Regions from separate parts of the Oceanobacillus sp. MO10714A genome, predicted to be linked through region 2. Evidence: predicted binding sites of a transcription regulator. Region 2 holds the regulator's gene; the other holds the start of a gene.
What was found. The regulator LexA, encoded in region 2, represses DNA repair genes until DNA is damaged. The targets are predictions, from matches to a motif close to CGAACATATGTTCG.

Region 1: uvrB (excinuclease ABC subunit UvrB) is a predicted target of LexA. The motif match lies at 7,289-7,302, and genes of this name have one in related genera.

What each region holds. Positions count from the first base shown of each region.
Region 1 covers NZ_JAXHDC010000004.1:48,597-58,527, reverse strand. The annotation lists gene SPD53_RS05040 (hydroxymethylglutaryl-CoA synthase) at 1-742, shown strand, start outside; gene SPD53_RS05035 (HesB/YadR/YfhF family protein) at 772-1,062, opposite strand; gene SPD53_RS05030 (hypothetical protein) at 1,222-1,695, shown strand; gene SPD53_RS05025 (FdhF/YdeP family oxidoreductase) at 1,955-4,306, shown strand; gene fdhD (formate dehydrogenase accessory sulfurtransferase FdhD) at 4,319-5,131, shown strand; gene moaD (molybdopterin converting factor subunit 1) at 5,182-5,415, shown strand; gene SPD53_RS05010 (molybdenum cofactor guanylyltransferase) at 5,428-6,000, shown strand; gene SPD53_RS05005 (MogA/MoaB family molybdenum cofactor biosynthesis protein) at 6,019-6,531, shown strand; gene moaC (cyclic pyranopterin monophosphate synthase MoaC) at 6,548-7,036, opposite strand; gene uvrB (excinuclease ABC subunit UvrB) at 7,369-9,351, shown strand; gene uvrA (excinuclease ABC subunit UvrA) at 9,360-9,931, shown strand, end outside.
Region 2 covers NZ_JAXHDC010000002.1:235,230-245,160, forward strand. The annotation lists gene miaA (tRNA (adenosine(37)-N6)-dimethylallyltransferase MiaA) at 1-339, shown strand, start outside; gene hfq (RNA chaperone Hfq) at 378-602, shown strand; gene SPD53_RS03615 (AAA family ATPase) at 842-1,756, shown strand; gene hflX (GTPase HflX) at 1,771-3,003, shown strand; gene SPD53_RS03625 (methionine gamma-lyase family protein) at 3,013-4,257, shown strand; gene glnA (type I glutamate--ammonia ligase) at 4,316-5,653, shown strand; gene lexA (transcriptional repressor LexA) at 5,707-6,330, opposite strand; gene SPD53_RS03640 (YneB family resolvase-like protein) at 6,621-7,286, shown strand; gene SPD53_RS03645 (DUF896 domain-containing protein) at 7,457-7,690, shown strand; gene tkt (transketolase) at 7,792-9,792, shown strand.

The DNA of each region.
Region 1 (9,931 bases), on a different contig from region 2:
TTTAGCTACTCCTGGTGAATCAACACAAGGAGCAGGGGCGGTCGCAATGGTTATTAGCAAGGATCCGAAGTTGCTTGCTTTAGAAAATGAAAGTACATATTTCACGAATGACATTATGGATTTCTGGCGCCCACTTTACTCAGATATAGCTTATGTCGACGGTAAATTCTCCAACGAACAATATATTCACTTTTTCAACACCGTGTGGGAAAAGTATAAAGAGCAAACTGGACGTAGCTTAGAAGACTTTTCAGCTCTCTGTTTTCACGTACCCTATACGAAGATGGGCTTGAAGGCATTACGTACGATTCTTGATGAAGCAACCGAATCAGGTAGTGAACGTTTGAAAGCAAATTATGAGACAAGTATTCAATATAACCGGAAAGTCGGTAATATTTACACAGGTTCCTTGTACTTGAGTTTACTTTCACTCTTAGAGAAGAATGACAGTTTGGAAGGTGGCGAGCGAATTGGATTATATAGTTACGGTTCCGGCGCTGTCGGCGAGTTCTTCACTGGAATTTTGCAACCAAACTATCAAGACCACCTATATGTTCATCAACATGAAGAACTCTTTCATGCACGTAAGGAAGTAAGCATAGAAGAGTATGAGGAGATATTTGAAGAAACTCTTTCAGCAGACGGATCGTCAACCGAGTTTGACCGTGCAAATGATCCCGCTCCAGTATATTTATCCGGTATAGAAGATCACAAACGAATCTATGTAAACCGTATTAAATAAAAAAACTGAGACTCCGTGTCTCAGTTTTTTCACTCTACAAAATGGTAGGTCACTTCATCGAGTTCTTCATTATATTCAACGTGGAAGTTATATCCGCTGAAAAACCAGTCGTCGCTTTTTTCTATAAAATACGTAATACCATCCACTGTTTCTGTAACTAACGGATCATTCGGACGGTCAATATTAATTGCAACGGAGAAATTATCGTGGATTTCAGTTTTTCCATAGACCTTCCCAAAAAATCGGACACTGTCCCCTTTTTCTAAGCCCATTTCCTCAATATACCACTGATGTGCCTTATCTGATACTTGTATTTTCATGATGTATGTACAGAGATATCTCTGTATCCTCCTCTCAAAGGTATGACCTGTCTTTAGTCTATCATATTCCCATTTCTTAAGAAAAGATAACGAATTTAGCCAGAAAGCGCGTTAAGATGGTAGGATATGAGATAGAAATTGACAGGAAGGTTGTTTCGAATGAGTATATGGCTATACCTAAATCTGCTACTATTCATCATTGTTCTTCTTACACTGGATTATAATTACGCGCATCTCCCCATTCATATCATACTCGGACTAGCAGGTCTATTTTTGATCTTATTCAATTGGACAAGGCATGCATTTTTTTCAACTATCCGGAATACTCCTGATCGAAAGAAGAAAATTAAGCTTGCAACTATCTCGAAATGGATTTATCCGTTTCACCGTTGGATTGGTACAACGGCGCTTATTCTCATTATTCTCCATGCGACCATCATTATACACCGGTTTGGTTTCTTATGGACGAATATGAAAATGTGGAGCGGAATTGGTGCAATTATTATTCTTATCTGCATGGTTCTTTCCGGATGGCTGCGATTATATTTTCCAAGTGTGAAGAAGCGACGGGCACATATTACCTTCGGGTTTTTATTATTTTACTTTATCGTCATTCATACTGTTCTTTTTTAAAATACAGTATGATTTCATGAGTTTGTAGGCGTTTACATATGTGCTTTGTTGTTGTAAAATATAGAAAACTCGTAAATTAATTTATAACTCAACATTATTGCACCTAAAAATCAAAACAGATGAATCATATTGAGCTCACGGAATCAACGAAGTATATAACAATTTACGGGTTTTTAATGGGATATCGAGCTGTTTCAGACTGAAAAGTGATATGAAAATAAAACAAAAATCTGTTTATTATTGATGAGGAGGGGTTAAGTTGGGGAAAACGAAACATACTGGTCCGGTAAAATTAACGAAGCGACCAGATCCGAGTCTCTGGGTAAGTAAAGTGCCTTTTGGGCTTGGGAAGGTGAAGCCGCACCATATTCGCGACACGATGAAAGTAGTTTGGGAAAATAAAGATAATCTGCCTTATGCTACAAGGATTCTTACGCAGGGTGTCTGTGATGGCTGCGCACTCGGCGTTTCCGGCCTGCAGGATCAGACGCTGAAAGGCCCACACCTTTGTACGACTCGTCTCAATGTGCTTCGTCTGAACACAATGCCCGCAATTAAGGAGGAAATCTTGCATTCCGATATAGAAGAATTAAAGAAGCTTTCGAGCACCGAACTGAGGAAGCTGGGCCGGATTCCGTATCCGCTCATTCGGGAACCGGGAGACGATCGTTTCAGAAGATTATCCTGGGACGCGGCGCTTGACCGGATTGCGCAAAAAATGCGGTCGCTTGATCCGAAACGATATGGTTTTTATACGACTTCGAGAGGGATTACAAATGAAGTGTATTATACACTAGCAAAGGTTTCCCGTTTTCTCGGTACAAATAATATTGATAATGCATCACGAATCTGCCACTCACCTTCCAAAACAGCCCTCACGAGATCAGTTGGTGTCGGCGCATCGACTTGTAACTATAAAGACTGGATTGGTACAGATGTCCTGCTCTTCTGGGGATCTGTTGCAGCAAACAATCAGCCGGTATCAACGAAATATATGTATGCGGCTAAACGAAAAGGGACAAAAATCATTATCATCAATCCGTACTATGAACCTGCAATGGATGAATACTGGGTGCCATCGATTCCGGAATCTGCTTTATTTGGGACAAAAATTGCGGATGACGTGTATCAAGTGAATATTGGCGGTGATATTGCCTTTATGCATGGCATTATGAAGCATTGGTTTGAAATGGAAGAGAATGTCCCTGGTTCTGCGCTTGACCATGAATTTATTGCGGAACATGTAAACGGTCTGGAAGAACTCAAGCAAAAGGTGGTGGCTTACGATTGGGAAACATTGGAGGCTTCTTCCGGGATTACGAAAGAAAGAATGCTAGAATTAGCCCAACTGCTTGCCAAATCAAAATCCGCCGTATTTGTTTGGTCGATGGGTCTCACTCAACACCGCTTTGGAACGGATAATGTGTCCCAGGTAGCGAATCTTGCTTTACTTCGTGGCTTTTTAGGGAGAGAACATTGTGGGTTAATGCCAATTCGTGGCCATTCCGGTGTACAGGGGTCTGGAGAAATGGGAGCAGATCCGTTTGTCTTGCCTGGTGGCGGGATGGATAAGGACAACCGGGAACGGGTCGAACAGATTTGGGGTTTCCCGATTCCGAAATGGCAAGGTGATATTGTCGGCGTATCCTTGGAAAATGCTTTGCTTCCTGAAAATCATGAACGTCATCTTTCTCTCTATTATTTATCTGGCGGTAATTTCCTGGAAACGATGCCGAATCCGGATTTTGTGGAACGTTGCTTAGCGAATATCGATCTCCGAGTGCACCAGGATATCATCTTCAACACATCTACCTTAGTCGATGCGAAAGAAGCGGTCATTGTTCTTCCAGCCATGACAAGGTATGAGCAAGAAGGAGGAGGAACCTCAACATCGACAGAGCGGATGGTTTATTTTTCACCAGAGATTAAGGGACCACGGATTGAAGAAGCAAGATGTGAGTGGGAAGTTTATGTGGACTTAGCGAAACGCGTTAAGCCGGAAGAGAGCGATTTAATCAATTTCACATCCGCAGCTGAGATTCGAGAAGAAATTGCGAAAGCTGCGCCGAATTATGACGGCATTCAGCATTTGAAGAATCGCGGCGATTTGTTTCAGTGGGGAGGAGCCTGGCTCTGTGAAGACGGAATATGCCCGACACCGGACGGAAGAGGTAATCTAATTGCGGTGGAAATTCCCGAACACCGGAAGCCGGAAGGGCATTTTCATGTAACGACGAGAAGAGGAAAACAATTCAATTCAATGATATATGACGAACTAGATCCATTTAATGCAGCGGACCGGGATGATGTGCTGATGAATGAATTGGATGCAGCAGAACTTGGTGTTGCGGAAGGAGATCCCATTGTTGTCTATAATCAATATGGCATGTATAAAGGGCAAGCGAAGTTCGTAAATATTAAAGCCGGAAATATTGAACTTCATTGGCCAGAGGGGAATGTAGTCATCCCGCAAGGTGTATATGAAGAATTTGCGGGGATACCGGAATATACAACCCTTGTTATTGTGGAAAAGGCTGATAGTTTCTATGCGCATAAAGATATGAAATATAAAGAGAAGCGGATCGAGGAGCTGGAAATGGAGCCAAGCTAAGGAGGGATTCCGATGAGCATTGTCGATGAACCAGGGTGGAAGACGATTAAGATTAAGGGAACCCATCAAGAAAATGTGTCAGAAGCAATAGCGGCAGAATTTCCCTTAACCTTGATGCTGGATGGTCATGAGTTTGCGACGATTGTTTGTTCTCCGGGTCAACTGGAAGATTTAGTCGTCGGATTTCTTGCTTCGGAAGGGGTCATCCGTACAGCTGCTGAAATAAAAGAGATCCAAGTTGATGTGTATACAGGTTTCTCCCATATCGCACTCCATAAACCAGTGCAACCGGATCAATTTGATCACTCCAGCCGTATGATTGGATCTTGTTGCGGGAAAAGCCGCCAGTTTTATTTTAAAAGTGATGCTCGGGTGGCGAAGACGATAACTAGTGAGCTTGAAGTAACAGTTGATCAGTGCATGCGATTGATGAAAGGGTTGATGAATAGCTCGCCTGAATTTGAACGGACTGGAGGCGTCCATAATGCGGCGCTTGCAACACCAACTGATTTATTGTTCACCCGAACAGATATTGGCAGGCATAATGCGCTTGATAAAGTATTTGGGGCCATGCTCCAAGGTAACATTCCTGCAAGGGGAAAACTTGTTGTCTTCAGTGGGAGAGTCTCATCAGAAGTATTACTGAAAATTTCAAAAATGGGAATTGGGATCATTTTGTCCAAATCTGCTGTTACAGATCTTGCTGTGAAACTTGCTGATGAACTTGGGATAACGGTTATTGGATTTTTGCGGGGCGACCGGATGAATATTTATACACGTCCTGACCGTGTGCGCGGGATCGACCCTTATTTGCGGTGTGATTAGTCATGTGCTACCATTTTTGTAATAAGTTGTGATATGAAGGAGGATGTGACTTGATTAAAGTGTTACTATTTGCTGAATTACAGGAAACAACTGGGAAGTCGAATCTGGATATTCCAGTACAAAATATCACTGTCCGGCAATTGAAAGAAAAACTTAAAATAAATTATCCACAGCTGAATTTACATGATGTGATGACGGCTATTAATGAAGAATATGCAAGGGAAGATGACGCGATTACGTCAGGTGATACCGTTGCTTTCATTCCTCCGGTCAGTGGTGGTTAATTTGGCATGGTGATGGGAACTATTGTTGGCGTAATTCTAGCAGGTGGGAAATCACGTAGATTCGGAAGTCCCAAATCGTTCGCAGTGAAAGATAACAAAGCATTTTTCCAGTGGTCTCTTGAGGCGATTACACCAGTTGTTGATGATACGATTCTTATTACAAATCAAGACCTGAAGGGAAAGTTTCCACCAGAATTGGAAGTGGAGATTGTTACCGATATGGAAAAGTTTGCCGGGAAAGGTCCGCTTGCTGGGCTATATACTGCAATGCAAGAGAAAGAAGCTTGTTGGTATGCGGTTATACCAACAGATGTCCCGTTTATGGCAAAGGAAGTTTTCGAGCGATTACTAACGGAAAGAAAGGGAGTACAAGCGGTAATTCCAGTAGTTAATGAAAGACTGCAACCATTGATTGCACTTTATCATCATACACTTAAACAACGAATCAAGACATTGCTCGAAACGGATAGATTGCATATGCGTGCACTGTTAGATAAAGCTGACGTGAAATATGTGCCGTTTTCTGATGAAGAGCCTTTTATTAACATAAATCGGTTAGAGGACTTTAACAGCCATATTCAATGAGGGATCGAGGGATTAGTGATGCATGAAGAGCATAAAACACTTGCGCCGAATTTCATTAATTGCGCAGTGTTAACGATTAGTGACACACGAAATAAGCAAAATGATAAGAGTGGAAAACTGATTATTGATTTATTGAATCATGATAAACATGAGGTTACTTGTTATGAAATTGTACCGGATGATGCGGAAGTCATTAAGGCAACAATGAAATTACTTGTTAAAAATCAGTTGGTAGATGCGATTATACTAAATGGAGGTACTGGAATTGCTGCCAGGGATGTGACGATTGAAGCGGTGCAGCCTCTTTTTGCAAAGGAATTGCCGGGATTTGGCGAACTGTTCCGGATGATTAGTTACGAAGAGGATATTGGAAGTGCAAGTATGTTGTCCCGAGCGACATGCGGATCCATTAATCACCGTCTCGTCTTCATCATACCTGGTTCAACAGGAGCCGTCCGACTAGCGATGGAGAAACTTATCCTACCAGAAATCGCCCATGGTGTTCATGAACTGAAAAAGGATTTAAGCTGAGATTACAAGCGGAGTATCAAGACTTCCGCTTGTAATCTCCGCTTTTTCCACCGCTTTTTTGGAGCAGATAGGTTTCTCCGATTACAATTCCTTTATCGATTGCCTTACACATATCATAGATAGTTAAGGCGGCTGTCGTAACGGCAGTTAATGCTTCCATTTCCACGCCGGTACTGCCGATTGTTTTTACTTCCGCTAGAATAATTAATTCATAGTCTCCTGACTTCGATCGATTCCATTCAAACTGAATAGAAACACCACTGATTGGAATCGGATGACACATTGGAATCAAGTTGGATGTTTGCTTCGTCCCCATGATGCCAGCAACTTCTGCAACCCCAAGGACATCTCCTTTTTTATTCTTCTGTTCCACAATATTTTTATAGATCTCCTGAGACATCTTCACACTAGATCTTGCTGTTGCTGTACGATTGGTTGTCTGCTTTTCTGTTATATCGACCATCCTGGCCCGTCCTTGCTCATCGAAATGCGTAAACTCCTGCATATTCATCCCCCTCTATCTGTTTATTACAGTTTAATGAATTGCGTTCTTGTTGACAAATATCAACGTAACCCAGTGCTAAAGTCTTTCTTTTAAATAAATACTTGAACCATTTCTAAAAAAAGGCTCACCAGCGGCCTGTGGGAAGGCGCGGTCGTGAAAGCCGGAAAGAAGGTTTCCGTTCATGTTTCTTAATTATACCCCAAATAAAATAAGTGATTACGCCTTTTTGTCACTAGTTTTTTAAATATCAAACGAATAGACGTTCGTTTTTCTTTAATTATTTCATCCGTTTGTGGTAAAATAGTTACTAGATATTTAGGGAGGCAGAACTCGTGAATAATAAGTTTGAACTCGTATCGAATTACGAACCGGCTGGTGATCAGCCACAAGCAATCGACGAACTTGTGCAAAAGGTTTTGGCAGGTCAAAGACACCAAACACTACTTGGTGCAACTGGAACAGGGAAAACATTTACCGTATCGAACGTGGTAAAGGAAATCAACCGTCCGACATTAGTAATTGCTCATAATAAAACCTTAGCGGGTCAACTATATAGTGAGTTTAAAGAGTTTTTCCCAAATAACGCAGTAGAATATTTTGTCAGTTATTATGACTATTATCAGCCAGAAGCTTATGTACCATCAACAGACACTTTCATTGAAAAAGATGCAAGTGTGAACGATGAAATAGATAAACTCCGGCACTCCGCAACCTCGGCTCTGTTTGAGCGCGAGGATGTACTTATTGTTGCCAGTGTATCCTGTATTTACGGTCTCGGTAGTCCAGAAGAGTATGGTAGTCAAGTCCTTTCCTTACGAATGGGGATGGAGAAGGACCGTGACCAGTTATTACGGGATCTAGTAGATATACAATATGCAAGAAATGATATCGAATTCCAGCGGGGGACGTTCCGCGTTCGTGGTGATTCGGTGGAAATTATCCCTGCATCCAGGGAAGAACATTGTATCCGGATTGAATTTTTTGGTGATGAAATCGATCGAATTCGTGAGGTGGATGCCCTAACCGGCGAAATTATCGGTGATAGGGAACACGTGGCAATTTTCCCGGCATCTCACTTCGTTACCCGCGAAGATATTATGAAAAAAGCAATTCAGAACATCGAAAAAGAGCTGGAAGAACGTTTGAAAGTATTACGTTCAGAAAATAAACTGCTGGAAGCGCAGCGGATTGAACAGCGGACGAATTATGATCTTGAGATGATGCGTGAGATGGGCTTTTGTTCCGGAATCGAGAACTATTCCCGGCATCTTACATTAAGAGAGGCTGGAGCGACCCCGTATACATTGCTTGATTACTTCCCAGATGACTTTTTAGTCGTTATTGATGAGTCCCATGTTACATTACCGCAAATTCGGGGGATGTATAATGGAGACCAGGCAAGAAAGCAAGTGCTTGTCGATCATGGTTTCCGGCTGCCATCCGCACTTGATAACCGGCCACTTCGTTTTGAAGAATTCGAAGAGAAGACGAACCAGCTCATTTATGTGTCAGCAACACCAGGTCCCTATGAACTGGAGCATACTCCGGAAATGACGGAACAAATTATCCGACCGACGGGATTACTTGATCCGAAAATTGAAGTACGTCCTATCGAAGGGCAAATTGATGACCTGATTGAAGAAATCAATGAACGGACCGAAAGGAATGAACGGGTCCTGGTCACAACACTAACGAAGAAAATGTCAGAGGATTTGACCGACTATTTGAAGGAGCTTGGTATAAAAGTAGCCTACTTACATTCAGAAATTAAAACCCTCGAACGAATCGAAGTTATTCGCGATTTACGGGTTGGAAAATATGATGTTTTGATTGGAATCAACCTACTTCGGGAAGGATTAGATATACCGGAAGTTTCGCTTGTCGTTATTCTGGATGCGGATAAAGAGGGCTTCCTGCGCTCTGAACGTTCCCTTATTCAAACGATCGGCCGTGCTGCCCGTAATGAAAAAGGGGAAGTTATTATGTATGCCGACAAGATTACGGATTCGATGCAGAAGGCAATAGATGAAACAAATCGTAGACGGCAAATCCAGATTGCCTATAATGAAGAACATGGAATTACACCAAAAACAATCAAAAAAGATATTCGCGATGTCATAAAAGCAACGATTGAAGCAGCAGACGAAGAAACAGAAGAGAAGAAAATTACTAGCTTTGCCCAAGTTACGAAGAAGAATCGCCCGCAAGTTATCGAACAACTCGAGAAGGAAATGCGGGAAGCAGCAAAAGCGCTTGATTTTGAAAAAGCAGCAGAGCTTCGTGATATTGTTTTCGAACTTAAAGCGGAAGGATGAGCATGTACATGCCAGAGAAAAAACAAATTGTAGTACAAGGAGCGAGAGAGCATAACTTAAAAGGGATAGATGTGACGATACCGAAAAATAAATTGGTCGTCGTCACAGGTCTATCCGGTTCAGGGAAATCCTCTCTCGCCTTTGATACGATCTATGCAGAAGGACAAAGACGTTATGTTGAGTCATTGTCCGCCTATGCCAGAATGTTTCTAGGTCAAACGAATAAACCGGATGTAGATGTGATTGAAGGCTTATCACCGGCGATTTCAATTGACCAGAAAACGACAAGTAACAACCCGAGATCAACCGTTGCAACTGTAACGGAAATTTATGATTATTTACGATTGTTATATGCGCGAGTAGGACATCCAACATGTCCGATTCACGGCATTGAAATCACTTCACAAACGGTTCAACAGATGGTCGACCGCGTGATGGAGTATCCAGAACGGACGAGAATGCAGATTCTTGCTCCTGTTGTTTCTGGAAGAAAGGGGGAGCATGTCAAGGTATTAGAGAAGCTCCGTCAAGAAGGTTATGTTCGCTTGCGAATTGACGGCGAGATGCGGGAAATCCATGA
Region 2 (9,931 bases):
AGAGCAACACTTTATGAACAAATTAATGCCCGCGTGGATATGATGATGGAAGAAGGCCTGCTTGAAGAAGTTACGGCTCTCTATCATGCGGGTTACACAAATACCAAGGCAATGAAAGCGATTGGCTATAAAGAATTTATCCCGTATTTAGAAGGTAAAGAGGATCTCGATGAAGCAATCGAGAAATTGAAACAAAATTCAAGACGCTATGCAAAAAGGCAATTTACCTGGTTTAAAAACCAATTGCCAGTAGAGTGGTTTTCAATCCATCCGGAAGAAAAAGAGGAAAAGTTTACAATGATTTTGCAAAAGATAGCAGGAATATTGAAAATGAAGTAGAATTAAGATTATATAGATAGAAAAAGGGAGGAAGTACCATGGCACAAAATGTCAACATTCAAGAACATTATTTAAATCAATTAAGAAAGAATCACACTTCGGTTACTGTCTTTCTGACAAATGGATTTCAATTACGAGGGATTATCAAAGCGTTTGATAATTTTACGATTTTACTGGAAACCGACGGAAAGCAGCAACTAATTTTCAAACACGCAATTTCAACTTTTGCGCCAGTGAAAAATGTTAACTTAGAAAATGAGTAATAACGACGGATGCTATTATTGGCATCCGTTTTCTAATGAAACTTCTATCCTCCCACTTGCTGAATGAGTTTTACTTTATAGCATTCCTGTAAAAAGGAAGTTCGATTAAGTACTCTCATGTATGGGGCGACATCGAACCCGCGCACTTAGCCTGGATGGACACTACTGTCTTTGAATTTGGGCGTTTGTCACCCTTTTATGATTATTTACGTATACTGGGATGACGAAGGAGTGAGTATATGGAAACGGAAATGAGAGCGAGCCGGAATGGCCGGATCAATATTGTTTTGCAAGATACTCTATCCCAGACTGAAAGAAAGCGTTCAGCCGGTTTTAATAATCAGTTCAAACAAATAGAGGAAGCTTTTAACTCGTTTGTTGGCGTTAAACAAATTAAAACAACGATAAAACAAATTTATGCGACCGTACTTATTAACGAAAAAAGAAAGGAAGCAGGGCTTTCTTCTAACCAGCAAGTATTGCATATGTTATTTAAGGGCAATCCCGGTACAGGAAAAACAACACTTGCACGCAGACTTGCTAAATTATATGTTGACCTTGGAATCCTTTCGAAGGGACATTTTATTGAAGCGGAACGGGCCGATCTTGTTGGGGAATATATTGGACAGACGGCGCAAAAAACAAGAGCGCTAATTGAAAAAGCAATGGGGGGCATTCTCTTTATCGATGAAGCCTATTCACTTGCCCGCGGTGGAGAAAAGGACTTTGGTAAAGAGGCGATTGATACACTTGTAAAACATATGGAAGACGGTCACAAGGATTTCATTCTTATACTCGCAGGTTATCCCTCTGAAATGGGCCGATTTCTTTCGACCAATCCAGGACTGGAATCGCGGTTTCCGTTTATTCTTGATTTTCCCGATTATAAATTGGAAGAATTAATGGAAATAGCACATCAAATGGTTCGATTAAGGGAATATCAATTAACAATGGAAGCGGACAGAAAGCTAAGGGATTATTTATATCATCAATTAGCAACGAAAGGAAGACATTTCGCCAATGCCCGTTCGGTACGGAACTTGATGGAAAAGGCGATTCGGTTACAGGCATACCGACTCGTCCAGACGGAAAATTACCAACCGGAAAGGCTAATGGAAATTACCGCAGCAGATATTAAATTTGAAAATGAGTAAAAGAGAGGTAACTTATGGCAGAAAAGATTTTAGTTATCGCAGTAAGAAAGCCAGAACAATTACAGGAACGGTTTCAATCGTCACTCGATGAAATAATCTCATTGAGTAATACAGCCGGCGGGAAAGTGGAGGGGGTTTTCACGCAAAATCGCAACCACATCCATCCGGCAACCTACCTCGGTGAAGGGAAATTGAGGGAGATTAAAGATGAGGTTGAAGCAAAGGAAATCGACCTTGTTATTTCCAACGATGAATTGTCTAGCGGCCAATTAAGGAATTTAAATAATTATCTAGGAGTCCGGATTATTGATCGGAGCCAGCTGATCTTAGATATCTTTGCGCAGCGGGCTCAAACGAAAGAAGGTAAGCTGCAAGTGGAGCTTGCCCAATTGGAATATTTATTACCAAGATTACGAGGTCAGGGAATTGAATTATCCCGTCTCGGCGGTGGAATTGGGACAAGAGGTCCGGGAGAAACGCAATTAGAAACAGACCGCCGTCATATCCGGCGCAGAATCGGTGATATTAAAAATCGCCTAAAACTTGTTGTCAACCAGCGTGAGCAATACCGGAAACGCAGAAGGAATAATGCGATTTTCCAGATTGCCATTGTCGGGTATACAAATGCTGGAAAATCAACTTTATTTAATCAATTAACGGATAGTAATACACTTCAGGAAGATAAGCTTTTTGCGACACTGGATCCATTAACGAGGAGGGTCGTACTCCCCTCTGGATTTCAAGCGATAATGACCGATACGGTTGGTTTCCTTCAGGATCTTCCGACATCTCTTATTGCAGCATTCCGTTCAACATTAGAGGAAGTTGCAGAAGCTGATTTTCTTTTACATGTTATCGATGTATCCCATGTGGATTACGAACAACATATTGAAACAGTGGAAGAACTTTTACAGGAATTGGATGCAGATCAATTGCCGATGTTATATATTTATAATAAGAAAGACCTTCTAGAGGAAGATTTCATTGCTCACGAACGCCCGTATTCTCTTGTTTCTGCGTACGAAGAAGAAGATATGCAGCTCATCTTAAGGAAAATAGAAGAGATGTTAAAAGAGGTATGGGTGCCGTTCCATGTCGCGCTGGAAGCAAATGAAGGCAGACTGATGGTCCAATTGGAGCAAGAAGCAATCCTTACAGATAAGTCCTATAATGAAGCGGATAATCGCTATCATATTAAAGGATACATTCGAGAAAATCATGCATTATTAAACAGATTAAAGGAGTAATGAACAAATATGCTTTTGGACTTAATCAACCAGACAGAACAAGATATTAAAACATTGAAAGAACAAGTAAATACCGTAGTGGAGAAAAATCAGCAACGTGTGCTCGATGCTTTTATTGAAAATCGGGTAAGTGACAGCCATTTTAACTCTACAACTGGTTATGGGTATGATGATATGGGCAGGGACGCGCTTGAAGCGGTATATCGTGATGTATTCGGGACAGAAGATGCGCTCGTCCGTCCCCAACTCGTTTCCGGTACACATGCCATCTCGACCGCCTTATTTGGTGTGCTTCGATCAGGAGATGAACTCCTATATATAACAGGAAAGCCGTACGATACGCTCGAAGAAGTAGTTGGTAAAAGAGGAAATTCTCCAGGTTCATTAAAAGAGTATGCAATCGGTTATGGAGAAGTTGATTTGCAGGAGGACGGGGCTGTTGATTTTGCTGCCGTCAGTCAAAGAATCCGAGCAAATACGAAAGTAATCGGCATTCAGCGTTCAAAAGGTTATGATGACCGACCTTCTTTCACAGTGGCAGAAATTAAAGAAATGGTCGATTTTGTAAAAGAAATAAAAGATGACGTTATCGTATTTGTTGATAATTGTTACGGTGAATTTGTGGAAGAGCTGGAACCAACTCATGTAGGTGTTAATCTGATGGCAGGGTCCCTCATTAAAAATCCAGGCGGAGGAATTGTTCGCTCTGGTGGCTATATTGTGGGAGACGAACTTTTGGTCGAACAATGTGCCAACCGTTTAACTGCACCTGGACTAGGGAAAGAAAGCGGAGCGACATTAAACATGCTGCAAGAACTGTTTCAAGGATTTTTCCTCGCTCCTCATGTAGTTGGCGAAGCATTAAAGGGCGCAATATTTACATCACGATTCCTTGAATTGGCCGGGTTTACAACGACACCAGCTTACCAGAGCAAACGGACCGATTTAATCCAATCCGTCACATTCGATACAGCGGAGCAAATGATTGCATTTTGCCAGGCAATCCAAGAGAATTCCCCTGTAAATGCTTATGTGACACCATTTCCAAGTGAAATGCCAGGCTATGAAGATGAAGTCATTATGGCAGGGGGAACATTCATCCAAGGATCAAGCATTGAATTATCCGCAGATGGACCAATCCGTGCTCCGTACACGGCTTACGTTCAAGGGGGGCTTACGTATTCCCACGTAAAACTTGCTTTAACCCGGGCAGTCACAGCACTTGAGAAAAAAGGTTTTCTCCTCGTTGAATAGGGTATAGTAATATTTGGGTGGAGATTAACATCCAAACTAATAGTTGGAGGAGATTTAGTTGGGAACCGAAATTACAAAGGAAACGATCAAAGAAAAGATTAAAGAGGAAAATGTCCGCTTTATTAGACTGCAATTTACCGATATTCTTGGAACAATTAAAAATGTGGAGATACCACTCAGTCAATTGGATAAAGCGTTAAACAATAAGATGATGTTTGATGGTTCTTCAATCGAAGGGTTCGTGCGTATTGAGGAATCAGACATGTATTTATATCCGGACTTAGATTCCTTTGTTGTATTTCCTTGGACATCTGATAAAGGAAAAGTAGCCCGTTTCATCTGTGATATTTACAATGCGGATGGAACACCATTTTCGGGATGTCCCCGTTATATTTTAAAAAGAAATTTGAAACGGATGGAAGAGCTCGGATTTGATACATTTAATATCGGTACCGAACCGGAATTCTTTTTATTCAAGCTGAATGAAAAAGGTGAACCAATTCTTGAGTTGAATGATCACGGTGGTTATTTCGATCTTGCCCCGACAGATCTTGGGGAAAACTGCAGGCGGGATATTGTTCTGGAACTGGAAGAAATGGGCTTTAAAATTGAAGCATCGCACCATGAGGGTGCACCAGGACAACATGAAATTGACTTTGAATACTCGGATGCTGTTCGTCACGCGGACGATATCCAAACGTTTAAGCTTGTCGTTAAAACGGTCGCAAGAAGACATAATCTGCACGCGACATTTATGCCGAAACCACTATTTGGTGTAGACGGCTCAGGGATGCATGTCAACATGTCCCTGTTTAAAGACGGTGAAAATATGTTTTTTGATGAAGCAAGTGAACGCCAATTGACGGATATAGCTAGCCAATTTATCGCTGGGCTTCTGGAACATGCAACTAACTTCACTGCAGTGACAAACCCAATTGTAAACTCATATAAACGGCTCGTACCAGGTTACCAAGCACCTTGTTATGTAGCTTGGTCCAGTTCGAACCGGAGTCCGTTATTACGGATACCAAGTTCAAGAGGTGTGAGTACACGTGTTGAAGTAAGAAGTGTGGATCCGGCATCAAATCCATATTTGGCACTTTCTGTCTTGCTTGCTTCAGGCCTAGACGGGATCGAACATAAATTACAACCACCACAAGCAGTTGACCAGAACATTTATGCAATGACGAAAAAAGAAAGAATAGAAAATGGAGTGAAAGATTTACCAGCCACATTGAAAGAAGCGCTTGATGAGATGGAAAAAGACCCTGTCATTATTCAGGCACTAGGAAAACATCTCTATCAAAATTATGTGGAAGCAAAAGAATATGAGTGGCAAATGTTTAATAATACAGTTCATCCTTGGGAGCGCGAACAATATTTAACATCCTATTAATCTTGTAAACAAAACATCTGATCTTTGCACCGAATGCGAAGATCAGATGTTTTTTAATGAATATCTCTGTATAATCCGATTACTTTACCTAAAATACTAACCTTTTCATAAAATAATGGTTCCATTGTAGCGTTTTCTGGTTGCAAGCGAATCATTTTTTCTTCTTTAAAGAAACGCTTCACCGTTGCCTCGTCATCATCTGTCATCGCTACAACGATATCTCCATTATTAGCCGTGTTCTGCTGTTTTACAATGACCATGTCACCTTCAAGAATACCAGCTTCAATCATACTTTCACCTTCAATGACAAGGACAAATAAATTATCATCCGGGCTCGCATGTGAACTCGGCACAGGGACATACTCCTCGATATTTTCAACAGCGGTAATGGGTATTCCAGCAGTAACCTTACCGATTACTGGAGCATAACGAGCTGTATTTTTCGGAATATTCCCTTCACCGTCTTGATCTAATATTTCAATGGCCCTTGGCTTAGTCGGGTCACGACGGATAAACCCTTTTGCTTCTAATCTTTCCAAGTGTCCATGAACGGTTGAACTCGATGCAAGTCCGACAGCCACAGCGATTTCTCGAACGGATGGTGGATAACCTTTTGCATGAACTTCTTTTTTTATAAAATCTAAAATCATCTGTTGTCTTTTAGAAACTTTTGTCATCTATTTATCACCTCTTACATAGGATTTATTATTACTAGTTTACCATCGTAAGAAAGATTATGCAAACGTTCGTTCGAAAAAACTGTTGACAGGACCACTTGTTCGTGCGATAATACGTTCTAGAACAAAAGTTCTAAAAAAGTGGAGGGATTTAACTATGTTCAATAGATTATTTGCGAAGTATTCAAAAGAAGATATATTCTTTACTGTCGGTTTCATCTTAACTTTGGTATTCTTATATTTCTCTCTCATTGCCAATGCTTAATCACCCAAGAAGGAGAAATCGAATCGTGAAAGCAGTCATCTATTGTAGAGTAAGCACAGATAAAAAAGAACAGGAATCATCACTCGCTAGGCAAAAAGAAGAATTGTATGAACTAGCGACCCGACAAGGATTGGATGTCGTTACATGTATTGAAGAGCAGGTGAGTGGTTATGAGATTAATAGGGACGGTATCTTTGAAATGCTTGAACATTTTTCAAATGAGGAAGCGGAATGCCTATTAATTCAAGATGAAACGAGACTAGGTAGAGGGAATACGAAAATAGCCCTGTTTCATCAATTACAAAAGTTAAATATTTCTATATACACAGCGATTCATGATGGAGAGCTGGAATTATCAGAATCAGATTCTATGGTTTTACAGATTGTCGGTATTGTCGAGGAATACCAAAGGAAAATTCATAATTTGAAAATTAAACGTGGAATGCAACGGGCAGTAAAAGATGGATATAATCCGAGAAATAATTTAAAAAATATCGGAAAAGCACCGGGGAGAGAAAGATTGGAAGTGCCGCTTGAGGAAATTGTACGTCTTCGCGATAAAAAACTTACTTTCGGGGAAATCACAAGCACATTAAATGGCTTGGGGTATAATATTTCAAAAGCAACCGTCCACCGTCGTTATCAAGAGTATGAACAAAATAGCGACCTGCAAAATGAAAACCTTAAATGAGACAAGTTGTATTGCTTGTCTTTTTTTGTTTTATGCTTTATAAATAAATGTGAAAAACAATAATAATACTACAAATAATTACGGTTATTATTGTGCAAAGTAGGGTATTATTACATGTTAGATACAACCTGCATTAATCCTTCATGGAAACTGTAAGAGGAGGTACATATATGTTATCAAAAGAAAAACTTGCGCGGATTAACGAGCTAGCAAAAAAAGCAAAAAAATCCTCCCTAACCGATGAGGAAAAATCCGAGCAAAAACAACTCCGCGAAGAATATTTACAAAACATCCGCGGTTCATTTACAAACCAACTGAAAACCCTTAAAGTTATTGATCCAGCAGGTAATGACGTCACCCCACTAAAGGTGAAAGATATGCAAAAAAGAAATGAAAAGCACTAATTTGTTTGGGCATTCGACTTAATTCGCTTGTGAAGTTTGCACATTCATTATAGAATAGAAAATAGATACATATTATTGTGGAACTTTGAAAGGAGATAATTATGTCTAATATTGAACAACTATCGATCAATACGATCCGCACACTTTCAATTGATGCGATTGAGAAAGCCAATTCTGGCCACCCGGGTCTACCGATGGGTGCTGCACCTATGGCTTACACGCTATGGACTGATTTTATGAATCATAACCCAAAAAACTCAAAATGGTTTAATCGTGACCGTTTTGTTTTATCTGCAGGACACGGTTCTATGCTGTTATACAGCCTATTACATCTTTCGGGCTATGATGTTACAATTGATGATCTTAAAAACTTCCGTCAATGGAATTCCCGGACACCTGGACACCCGGAGGTTCTCGATACAGACGGTGTAGAAGCAACTACTGGACCACTTGGACAAGGTATTGCAATGTCTGTTGGAATGGCAATGGCAGAAGCACATCTTGCGGCAAGATTTAATAAAGAAGATGCATCCATCATCGATCATTACACATATGCACTGGTGAGTGACGGTGACTTGATGGAAGGTATTTCCCATGAAGCAGCTTCTTTAGCGGGCCACCTTGGCTTAGGTAAGCTAATTGCTCTATATGATTCGAATGATATTTCTCTAGATGGTGAACTTGATCGTTCCTTCTCAGAGGATACAGAAAGTCGTTTCAAAGCATACGGTTGGCAAGTAATTCGTGTGGAAGATGGTAATGATGTAGATGCTCTCCGTGCAGCCATTAAGGAAGCGCAAGCAAACACTGATCAACCAACATTAATCGAAGTAAAAACAATTATCGGATACGGATCACCAAACAAATCAAACTCAGCAGCATCCCACGGAGCGCCATTAGGTAAAGATGAAGTAACACTTACAAAAGAATATTACAAATGGGCTCACGAAGAATTCAACGTACCAGAAGAAGTGTACGCTGATTTCAAAGAGAAAATTCAAGATAATGGCAAGAAAGCAGAAGATGCTTGGAATGACCAATTCGCTACGTATAAAGAAAAATATCCGGAAGAAGCAGAACAATTGGAGCAAGCTATCAAAGGTGAACTCCTAGTTAATTGGGAAGAAGCGATTCCTGTATTTGAAGAAGGAAGCTCTCTTGCAACTCGTGCATCCTCTGGTGAAGTGTTAAACGCAATCGCTAAAGCAGTACCTACTTTCTTCGGTGGTAGTGCAGACTTGGCAGGTTCGAACAAAACAATGATGAACGATGAAGGTGACTTCACAAAAGCAGATTATGCAGGGCGCAACATCTGGTTTGGTGTTCGTGAACACGCAATGGGTGCTGCCTTAAACGGTATGGCACTTCATGGCGGTTTGAAAGTTTATGGCGGAACGTTCTTTGTGTTCAGTGACTACTTACGCCCATCCATTCGTCTAGCTTCGATCATGAAGACACCGGTAACATATGTGTTCACGCATGACTCGATTGCGGTAGGGGAAGATGGTCCGACTCACGAACCGGTTGAACATCTTGCTGCATTACGTGCAATGCCTGGCCTTTCCTTAATCCGTCCAGCAGATGCGAATGAAACTGCTGCAGCATGGAGACTTGCTTTAGAATCTAAAGATGAGCCGACAGCACTTGTTCTTACTAGACAGAACCTACCGACCCTTCCTGGTACAGACCAGAAAGCTTATGAAGGCGTGAAGAAGGGTGCATACATTGTAAGTCCAGCTGAGAAAGAAACAGCGGATGCTTTACTGCTAGCAACTGGTTCTGAAGTACAACTCGCTGTAGAAGCACAAAAAGCGCTGAAAGAAAAAGGAATTGACGTCTCCGTAGTAAGCATGCCATCATGGGATCGCTTTAACAAACAAGACGAAGCATATAAGAATAGTGTACTACCTAAGAATGTTACGAAGCGTCTAGGTATCGAAATGGGTGCATCCTTCGGGTGGGACCGCTACATAGGTACAGAAGGTGACATTCTTGCGATCGATCGCTTTGGTGCATCAGCCCCAGGAGATAAAGTTGTAGCAGAGTTTGGATTCACTGTTGAAAATGTCGTACAACTAACTGAAAAACTTGTTAATAACTAAGATTAGCTAGATTTTCAAAAGAAGAGCAGGCCTCTAAAACGCGAATGTTTTAGAGGCCAATTTTTTAATCGACAAAACTAGTGGGAATTTATAACAGAATATGACAGTAATCGTATCGCGGAATACGTATAATGGAATG